Regions from separate parts of the Colwellia sp. BRX9-1 genome, predicted to be linked through region 2. Evidence: predicted binding sites of a transcription regulator. Region 2 holds the regulator's gene; each other region holds the start of a gene.
What was found. The regulator sigma-54, encoded in region 2, starts transcription at its own class of promoters, with help from an activator protein. The targets are predictions, from matches to a motif close to GTTGGCACGNNNNTNGNNT.
Positions count from the first base shown of each region.

Region 1: the regulator sigma-54 is predicted to act here: its motif matches at 1,360-1,378, upstream of nirB (nitrite reductase large subunit NirB).
Region 3: the regulator sigma-54 is predicted to act here: its motif matches at 769-787, upstream of H4J76_RS09470 (PEP-CTERM sorting domain-containing protein).
Region 4: the regulator sigma-54 is predicted to act here: its motif matches at 1,264-1,282, upstream of flgF (flagellar basal-body rod protein FlgF).

Region 1 is NZ_JACGVM010000001.1:407,069-409,278, forward strand. Features, by position in the region: gene nirB (nitrite reductase large subunit NirB) at 1-1,297, opposite strand, end outside; gene H4J76_RS01930 (bifunctional protein-serine/threonine kinase/phosphatase) at 1,515-2,210, opposite strand, start outside.
Region 2 is NZ_JACGVM010000001.1:175,562-177,771, reverse strand. Features, by position in the region: gene lptB (LPS export ABC transporter ATP-binding protein) at 1-216, shown strand, start outside; gene H4J76_RS00850 (RNA polymerase factor sigma-54) at 296-1,804, shown strand; gene hpf (ribosome hibernation promoting factor) at 1,828-2,115, shown strand; gene ptsN (PTS IIA-like nitrogen regulatory protein PtsN) at 2,161-2,210, shown strand, end outside.
Region 3 is NZ_JACGVM010000008.1:30,222-32,431, reverse strand. Features, by position in the region: gene H4J76_RS09480 (PilW family protein) at 1-193, shown strand, start outside; gene H4J76_RS09475 (pilus assembly PilX N-terminal domain-containing protein) at 183-653, shown strand; gene H4J76_RS09470 (PEP-CTERM sorting domain-containing protein) at 836-1,375, shown strand; gene H4J76_RS09465 (rod shape-determining protein) at 2,089-2,210, shown strand, end outside.
Region 4 is NZ_JACGVM010000001.1:486,106-488,315, reverse strand. Features, by position in the region: gene flgG (flagellar basal-body rod protein FlgG) at 1-457, opposite strand, end outside; gene flgF (flagellar basal-body rod protein FlgF) at 486-1,229, opposite strand; gene flgE (flagellar hook protein FlgE) at 1,561-2,210, opposite strand, start outside.

The DNA of each region.
Region 1 (2,210 bases), 230 kb from region 2:
CAATAATATCGCCTTTGGTGACATTCAAACATGAGCAGATAGTCGCGGTATTAGGTAAAGCATCCACGCCTAAGGTGGGTTTTTCGCCTGAGCTAGGTAAAATTAAACCGTCGGGATTTTCTGGTAATTCAATACCATTTAATGCGTATTGCAATAAGGTATCGTATTCACTGGTATCACCCACTAAAACCGCACCTATTAATTCTTTACCATTGGCACTGACCACTATTTTTTTATAAATTTGGTCAGGTTGATTTGAATAGACGTAGCTTTTACAACCTTGAGTACGGCCATGAGCATCGCCGATCGATCCGACATCCATACCCATTAATTTTAATTTAGTGCTCATATCTGCACCAGTGAACTGCTGTTCACCGCCAATAATGTTATCGGCAGCCACTTTAGCCATAGTGTAGCCTGGCGCCACTAAACCAAAAATAAAGTTATTCCACAAAGCACACTCACCAATAGCGTAAATATTTTCGTTAGAGGTTTTACAGTTGTTATCAACCACAATGCCGCCTCGCTCGCCAACCGCTAAATCAAATTCACGTGCTAAATTATCATAGGGGCGAATACCGGCTGAGAATAAGATGACGTCAGTTTCTAAATGTGTTCCATCGGCAAAATTCATTCGGTGAACACATTCTTCACCGTCGACAATTTCATTGGTGGCTTTTTGTGTATGTACCTGAACACCAATACCTTCGATCATTGAACGCAATAAAGCGCCGCCGTCTTTGTCTAATTGCACGCCCATCAATTGTGGGGCAAACTCTACAACGTGTGTCTGCAGGCCAAGTTCTTTAAGGGCGTTAGCGGCTTCTAAACCTAATAACCCCCCACCAACCACCACACCAACTTTACCCGCTTTAGCTGACGCTTGAATGTCTTCTAAATCTTGAATAGTACGATAAACCAAACAATGGTCACGTTCTTTACCTGGAATAGGGGGAACAAAGGGGTATGATCCTGTCGCCATAACTAATTTATCGTAAGCGAAAATGTCACCCGATTCAGTCGTCACGGTTTGTGCAGCTTTATTAATATTAGTGACTTTCGCGTTGGTAAAAAAATTAACGCCTATTTCGTTGTAATATGCTGGCGTAGTCATGGCTAAATCATCAGCAGTTTTTCCAGAAAAGTACTCTGATAAGTGAACGCGGTCATAAGCTAAACGGTCTTCAGCTGATAGAACGGTAATTTCATAGCCGGCATGTTTCGCCATTTCATCAACAAAGTGATGGCCAACCATGCCATTACCAACGACGACGATCTTCTGAGGTTGTGTACTCATTTTTGGAACCCTACTTCTTTAAATTACTGCTGTAATAGCAGAATTAGATAATGATTTGTTATTAGCAATAAACGAACCAAGTAGTTTTTTTTAATAAATTCAATTAGATAGTGATTTATGTGTGAGTTGTAACAGCGATTTTGCACTGCAGTGAAGGCATCAACGCACCAGAGGTGTGCACCATAATCATCAGCGGTAAGTGCAAAGGGGGAAAGGGTTAATTAACTAAAGATACCATCAAGGCAATAAACAATAAGGTTGATACTAATTGCCAAAAAAAGATAGGATCACGCTTTAACAAGGGTTGGTTTTTGTATTCTTCAACGGCAGATGAACTCGGTTTATTTAAATCACTAAAAAATTCTGAAAAGGCTCTATAGCGCTGTTTTGGGTCTGCAGCCGTTGCTTTTTGAAGGCTTAAATCTAACCACAAGGGTAACTCAGGTCGAAACTGTTTAATGCTGCGATATTGCATATCGTTATAATTTTTAATAGTGACTTCAGCACGTTGCATTGGTTTGTAAGGAAGTTCACCAGATAACATTTCATAACAAATAACCCCCAATGAGAATAGGTCACTTTGATAATCAGCTTGCATATGCAATAAGGTTTCAGGTGCAATATAATTTAATGAACCGTGTGGTACTTGTTCTTTTATTGTTTCTTGGTTTTCATCAAGTGAAGCGACAAATACGGTGCCGTAATCAATCAATTTAATTTGACCATATTCATCGATCATAATATTGTCGGGCTTTAAGTCGCGGTGAACTAAATCTAAACGTTGAAATGATCGTAATGCGCCGATCACTTGTTTCATTATATCGCGGACCTGCGCAATGCTAGGTTTAGGGTTGTCATGTAACCATTCACCCAGGGTTTGCCCTTTAATGTATTCACATACATGGTATAAAAA
Region 2 (2,210 bases):
ATTTCAGTAGGTGATATTAAAAAAATTATTCTACACTTAAAAGAACGTGGCATTGGTGTGTTGATCACTGATCACAATGTACGTGAAACTCTCGATGTATGTGAACATGCGTATATTGTTAGTCATGGTGAACTTATTGCAGAAGGTACTGCAGATCAAATTCTTGCAAATCAACACGTAAGAGATGTATACCTTGGTGAACAATTCACGCTATAGTAGTCAGTAAATGAATAGTATCTTCGTATGAAAAAAACGAAAATATCCCATTAAAAATAATAGGAAGTTAATGACCTAAATGCGCCCTACTCTACAACTCCGCATAGGACAACAATTAACCATGACGCCACAATTGCAGCAAGCAATCAAATTGCTGCAACTGTCTACGTTAGAGCTTCAACAAGAAATTCAGGAAGCCTTAGAAAGTAATCCATTATTAGAAATGGATGAGTCTTCAAATAATCCCGAAGATAAAAGTACTGACAACCTTGAAGAAGCTCACACTGCCGGTACTGGTGATGTTAAAGAAGCCCCTGCTTCTGATGGTAGCGAAGACGCTACGCCTACCATTGATGAAATCACCACCACTGAAGCCATGGACAAGAACGATATCCCTGAAGAATTAAACATGGATACCACTTGGGATGATAACTACACGGCCGGTGCAGCAAGTTCAAGCTCAGGCCCAGCTTCAGAAGATTATACTTACCAAGGCGAGACTCAAGACTCCATTCAAGATCATTTGCGCTGGCAAATGGAATTAAGCCCTTTTACCGAAACAGACCGCGCTATAGCGACAGCAATTATTGATGCTGTTGATGACGCCGGTTACTTAACGGTATCTAGTGAAGACATTTTAGAAAGTGTTGCCATTGAAGGAGTAGAGCTTGATGAAATTGAGGTGGTACTAAAACGTATTAACCTCTTTGATCCTGTCGGTGTCGCTGCTCGTTCTATTTCAGAATGTTTAATCATTCAACTTAATCAATTTGACCCCGCTACACCTTGGTTAGCAGAAAGTAAGTTAGTTTTGCGTGACCATATTAATCTGCTGGGTAGCCGAGACTATCGTACATTAATGCGTAAAACTCGACTGAAAGAAGAGCAACTGCGCGAAGTGGTGCGTCTTATTCAATCACTTGATCCTAGACCCGGCGATAGTGTGATGAAGAGTGACGATCAGTATGTTATTCCTGATGTGTCTGTTGAAAAGAAAAATGGCCGTTGGGTGGTCGAATTAAACCCTGATACTGCGCCAAAACTTTCGGTGAATCAGCAATATGCTTCGATGTCACGTTCGATGAAGTCGACAGCGGACACACAATTTATTCGCTCAAATTTACAAGAAGCTAAATGGTTTATTAAAAGCTTAGAAAGCCGTAATGATACCTTATTAAAAGTGTCAAACTGTATTGTACAACGTCAAATTGGCTTTTTTGAACATGGTAATGAAGCCATGCGTCCAATGGTTTTAAATGATATTGCCGAAGCTGTCGATATGCATGAATCAACCATTTCACGAGTGACGACACAAAAGTATATGCATACGCCACGTGGAATTTTCGAACTGAAGTTTTTCTTCTCAAGCCATGTTGGCACCGAAAGCGGTGGCGAATGTTCATCAACAGCTATTCGTGCATTAATCAAAAAATTTGTTGCTGCCGAAATCCCAGCAAAACCACTTAGTGATAGTAAAATGGCTGATTTATTAGCCGATCAAGGGATAAATGTAGCTCGACGTACCATAGCAAAATATCGAGAGTCACTTTCTATTCCACCTTCTAACCAACGAAAAAGTTTACTTTAACGAAAAGATGAGGAATTAAGCTTATGCAAATTAATCTTTCTGGCCACCATGTTGACATTACCGAAGCTTTACGAGAAAACGTCACGACTAAGATGGCAAAATTAAGCCGACATTTTGATCATATCAATAATGTTCATGTTGTTCTCACCGTTGAAAAATCAAATCAAATTGCTGAAGCGACTGTTCACGTTAGTGGCTCTGATTTACATGCAAAAGCTGAAAATGCTGACATGTATGCCTCTATTGATAGTCTTGTTGTTAAGCTTGACCGGCAAATATTGAAGTACAAAGGTAAAACGAATCAGCATTAATGCTGTTTATCGCCTGTTCACTCACCAAAGAATCTAAGTAGTATAATGAAGTTGCAAGATATCCTTACCCTTGATTGCACCCTGTGTGCGATTAA
Region 3 (2,210 bases), on a different contig from region 2:
GATTCGCAGCAACAACGGAATTGAAGATAATTGGAGTTTAATGGCTGAGCATCTTGAAAAGACTGTATTACCTTTTAGAGTTGTAGACGTCACATTACGACGAAATGGTTTGGTTTTGATCAAGTTAGATTTTTTTATAAATTTGGAAAATATAATTTTTAGTAACGAAATACAGGTGCCAAATGTTCCATAATAAACAAAACCGAGTATCTTCATCATTTTGTAGCTGGACAAGTCTGAAAAAATATCAAGGTAGCTCATTAGTCATCGCTATTTTTATTATTGTTGTTATGTCGCTTCTTGGTGCAGCCTTAGTTAAGATTTTAGCATCAAGTCAACAAAATGTTACGTTTGAAGTATTAGGAACTCGTGCTTATACGGCAGCACAAACAGGTGTTCAGTGGCAGTTAGCACAGTTATTTCCTGTTGGTTTAATGAGTAGCACTGAGCAAGCATGTAATGATGTAAGCCATGTACCGCCGACAATCGATAATACCTCGGGCTTACAAGGCTGTTATATTATAAATCCAATCGAATGTAATGACTTTCTTCACGATGGTGTTCGATACTATACTATTACAAGTGTTGGGCAGTGTGACATTGATGGTGAAGTCACTTCAAGAATCATCGAAGTAGAAGCTCGTAGTTTATAGACTTATTAATAAGCTTTATGTGCTGTTGTAGATAAAGTGTTAGTTTTTTTTACAGTTTACTTTTTTAATTAATTTATATATAGCTTATCCTGTTGTTTTTAAGCGTTTATTTTTTGTTGGCATGCAATATGCAAATTGATGTGTGTTGTACTGTGTCGTTTTTCATTAATTGAGGTTTTATAATGATAAAATTTGCGTTTAAATTAATTGTGCCATTTCTTTTGCTCTTTTCTAGTATTTCTTTTGCTGGCTATATTAAAACTGATTTGGCTAATGACACTTATATTACTTATAAAGGTTATGATTGGACTTGGGCTGCACCGATTAGTACAACTAACTTTTCTGGTATTGACCCAACTACCGATGAATGGGTAGATAATATATTTGAGGACCCGACAGTACACCTTGGTTGGATGGCTATTATTGATAACGATATAAAGCAATTGTTCACTGAACTTACATTGGGTGATTTTCAACGCAATGGGGAAATAATTCAATCAGTTGCCTACTGGAATTCACACTTCGTACATGTTGATACTGGAGACTTTACTGTTAAAGTTGGTATTAAAGGTGCAGATGGTTATGTTTATGAAGAAAATGATACGTTTTATGTACGTAATATTGCCAGCAGGCCAATATTACCGGTACCTGAACCATCAACCATTATGATTTTTGCTATTGCGTTAATCGCTTTATCTTTGAGAAAACGCGCGATTAAATAATTTGAATACGCAGTAAATAAAATTAAAAACAGCCTCGTCAATACGGGGCTTTTTATTGCCTTAAAATAATTATATAGGACCTATATTAGGCTCGCTAAATTTATTTGAAAAGATGTGCCGATAAAAAACAGTTGGCTTTTAAGCCGAACATTCATCTTTATTCATTAGTCATCATGAAATTTTATTCACCGATAAATATGATTAATTAGCATGGTAATCTCGTGGTAAAATGCTGAAATTTATTAAATAGGTTATCCAAAAAGATTGATTTTTAATTCGCGGCGAGTGTAAAAATATTTTTGTCATTTTATGGTAATAATTAGGGAACTATTGGTGTTGAATACAAGACTAAAGATTGGCGAAAGTGTAACTGCACCGCAAAAGTAAGTAACACAACCGATAAACGTAATTGTGCAATTGTAACATTTTGTCCAAATCGAGAAAATGTTACTATGACTTTTTAACAAGAATGAGGGATTTAATACATTATTGATTAACAATTCCCTCAATTTTGGCTTAGTCATTAAAAATATGCTAAAAAAGTGATGTTTTTTATCATTCAAACAACACAAATTTGAAACACTCAGGTATGATTAGCCCATATAATATATTATTAACAAACTTGACAAAATGCTCATTGATTAACTCAATGCTTTGTTGAGAATAAAAGAGATTAATTCTCTTTTTATAACACTTTAGGATATTTAGATCTTATGTTTAAAAAATTACGCGGCATGTTTTCTAATGATTTATCAATAGATTTAGGAACGGCGAACACTCTTATTTATGTAAAAGACCAAGGCATCGTTTTGAATGAGCCTTCGGTAGTTGCTAT
Region 4 (2,210 bases), 310 kb from region 2:
AAACAATAATACTTAACGCATCAGGCGGAATAGTTATTTGTGGTTGAATTAAATAACCCGCGCCCGGTGTAACCATATTGCCCTCTTCATCCATGGTAAATTGACCATTTCTTGAATATGACGATGTACCGTCAGGGAGTTGCACTTCAAAAAAACCTTCACCTTGGATCATTAGATCTAAAGCGTTATCGGTAGTTTGCATATCACCTTGGGTATGAATTTTTTGCGTAGCCACCACTTTTGTACCCGCGCCAAGCATTAAGCCTGAAGGCATCTCTGTATCTTGTGCAGAGCGACCACCTGGCTGATTAATCGTTTGATAGAGTAAATCTTCAAATACGGCACGACTTTTCTTAAAACCTATGGTACTGGCGTTAGCTAAATTATTAGAAATTACCGCAATATCTTTTGTTTGCGCATCTAACCCTGTTTTACTTATCCATAATGCTGGGTTCATAAATCACCTCAAAAATTATTTATTTAAATTAGAAAGCACGTAATAAAGATGCTGAACTTGCATCAACTTCTTCCGCTGTTTTCATGAGTTTTAATTGCATTTCAAACTGACGTTGCAAAGAAATCATCGCGGTCATCTCCCCAATAGGGTTTACGTTGCTTGCTTCAAGCATGCCATTTTCGACTTTGACATTGACGTCAGCATTCTCATTTAGTCCATCTTTTCGACGAAACAAGCCATCAGCACCTTTTGCTAACTCTTGCACCCTCGGGTTAACCATTTTTAGACGACCCACTTCTTCTTGAAGAGAACTCGGTGCTCCTTCAGGCTGAACCATGATGGTGCCATCTTTACTGATATGAATATTATTGACTGGTAGAGGTATAAATATCGGGCCAGTATCTCCTAAGACAAGCTCACCTTTAGAGGTTTCTAAAGCACCTTCTTCGTTGAGTCTAAATTGGCCATCACGTGTATAACCTTCAGTACCATTTTCAGCTTGAACAGCAAACCAACCCGGCCCTTGAATGGCAAGATCTAAATCTCGAGAAGTTTGCATCAAAGAACCACTGTCAAAGTTTTGGCTGGCATTTTCTGTCATGGCAAACACACGAGAAGGCAAGCCTTCGCCAAAAGCTTGCATTGAACGCGCCTGTGCTAAATCGGCTTTAAAACCCGTAGTCTTAGCGTTAGCAAGGTTGTTAGCATTAATGGCAAGCGAATGCATATTTTGTTTCGCACCGCTCATTGCGATATAAAGCATTTTGTCCATAACAGATCTCTAAAATTGTATCTTACAATGAGAAATGCAATAACAGTGCCAGAAGAAATAGAACAGGAAAAGGAAGATGAAAAAATAATCGTTTTATCGTCAACGAAAAGGAACCGACTGAGGTTTTGAAAGAAAGGTGGTTTGATAAAGACCATCCGCTGCTCGGGCATTGACACATAAAGAAGTATTAATGCGATGAAGACATGGATGCATAAGAATAGCTATGTTTCGCTCTACATCTATACCGTTCATCCTGAACAGAAAAAGAGATAAAACATTTTACGTTTTATCTCTTTTATTTATTATAGACTAGATTATTTTAAAGATTTATTTATCGAATCTGTAGAATAGTTTGGTTTAGCTGGTTATCAACTTCTAGTGCACGAGAGTTAGCCTGAAAATTTCGTTGTGCTGAAATTAAGTCGATTAATTCTGTGGTTAAGTTAACGTTTGATTGCTCTAATGCCGATGAATTAATAGTACCAAAAGTACCTGAACCCGCCTCACCAGCCAATGCTTCACCGGAACTAATACTTTCTTTCCATGAAGTATTACCAATTTGCGTTAAGCCCTGTTCATTGGCAAAGTTTACTAAAGCAATGCGTGATAATGGTTCTGAGGTACCATTACTGTAAGTCGCTCGAATTAAACCATCACTACCAATATCTATACCGGTTAATCGACCAACCGCTAAGCCATCTTGCTCAAGCGAAGTCACTTCAAAGTTTGAAGCAAACTGCGTAGGTTCATTTGGATTAGGGCCAAGAGGGTCTAGATTAAAATTAATTTTCACGGTTTGAGTTGGATCAGCACCATTGGCTAATATTGTCGCTCCAAGTGCCACGGTAATAGCACCACCGTCACCTGGCATAGGTAATTGTGCAACAAAATCACCTGAAGAATCAAAGTACATACGCATGCCAGTAACACCGCCACTTGCTGATAACGGACCTGAACTACCGCCACCTTGTGGATTTGTTA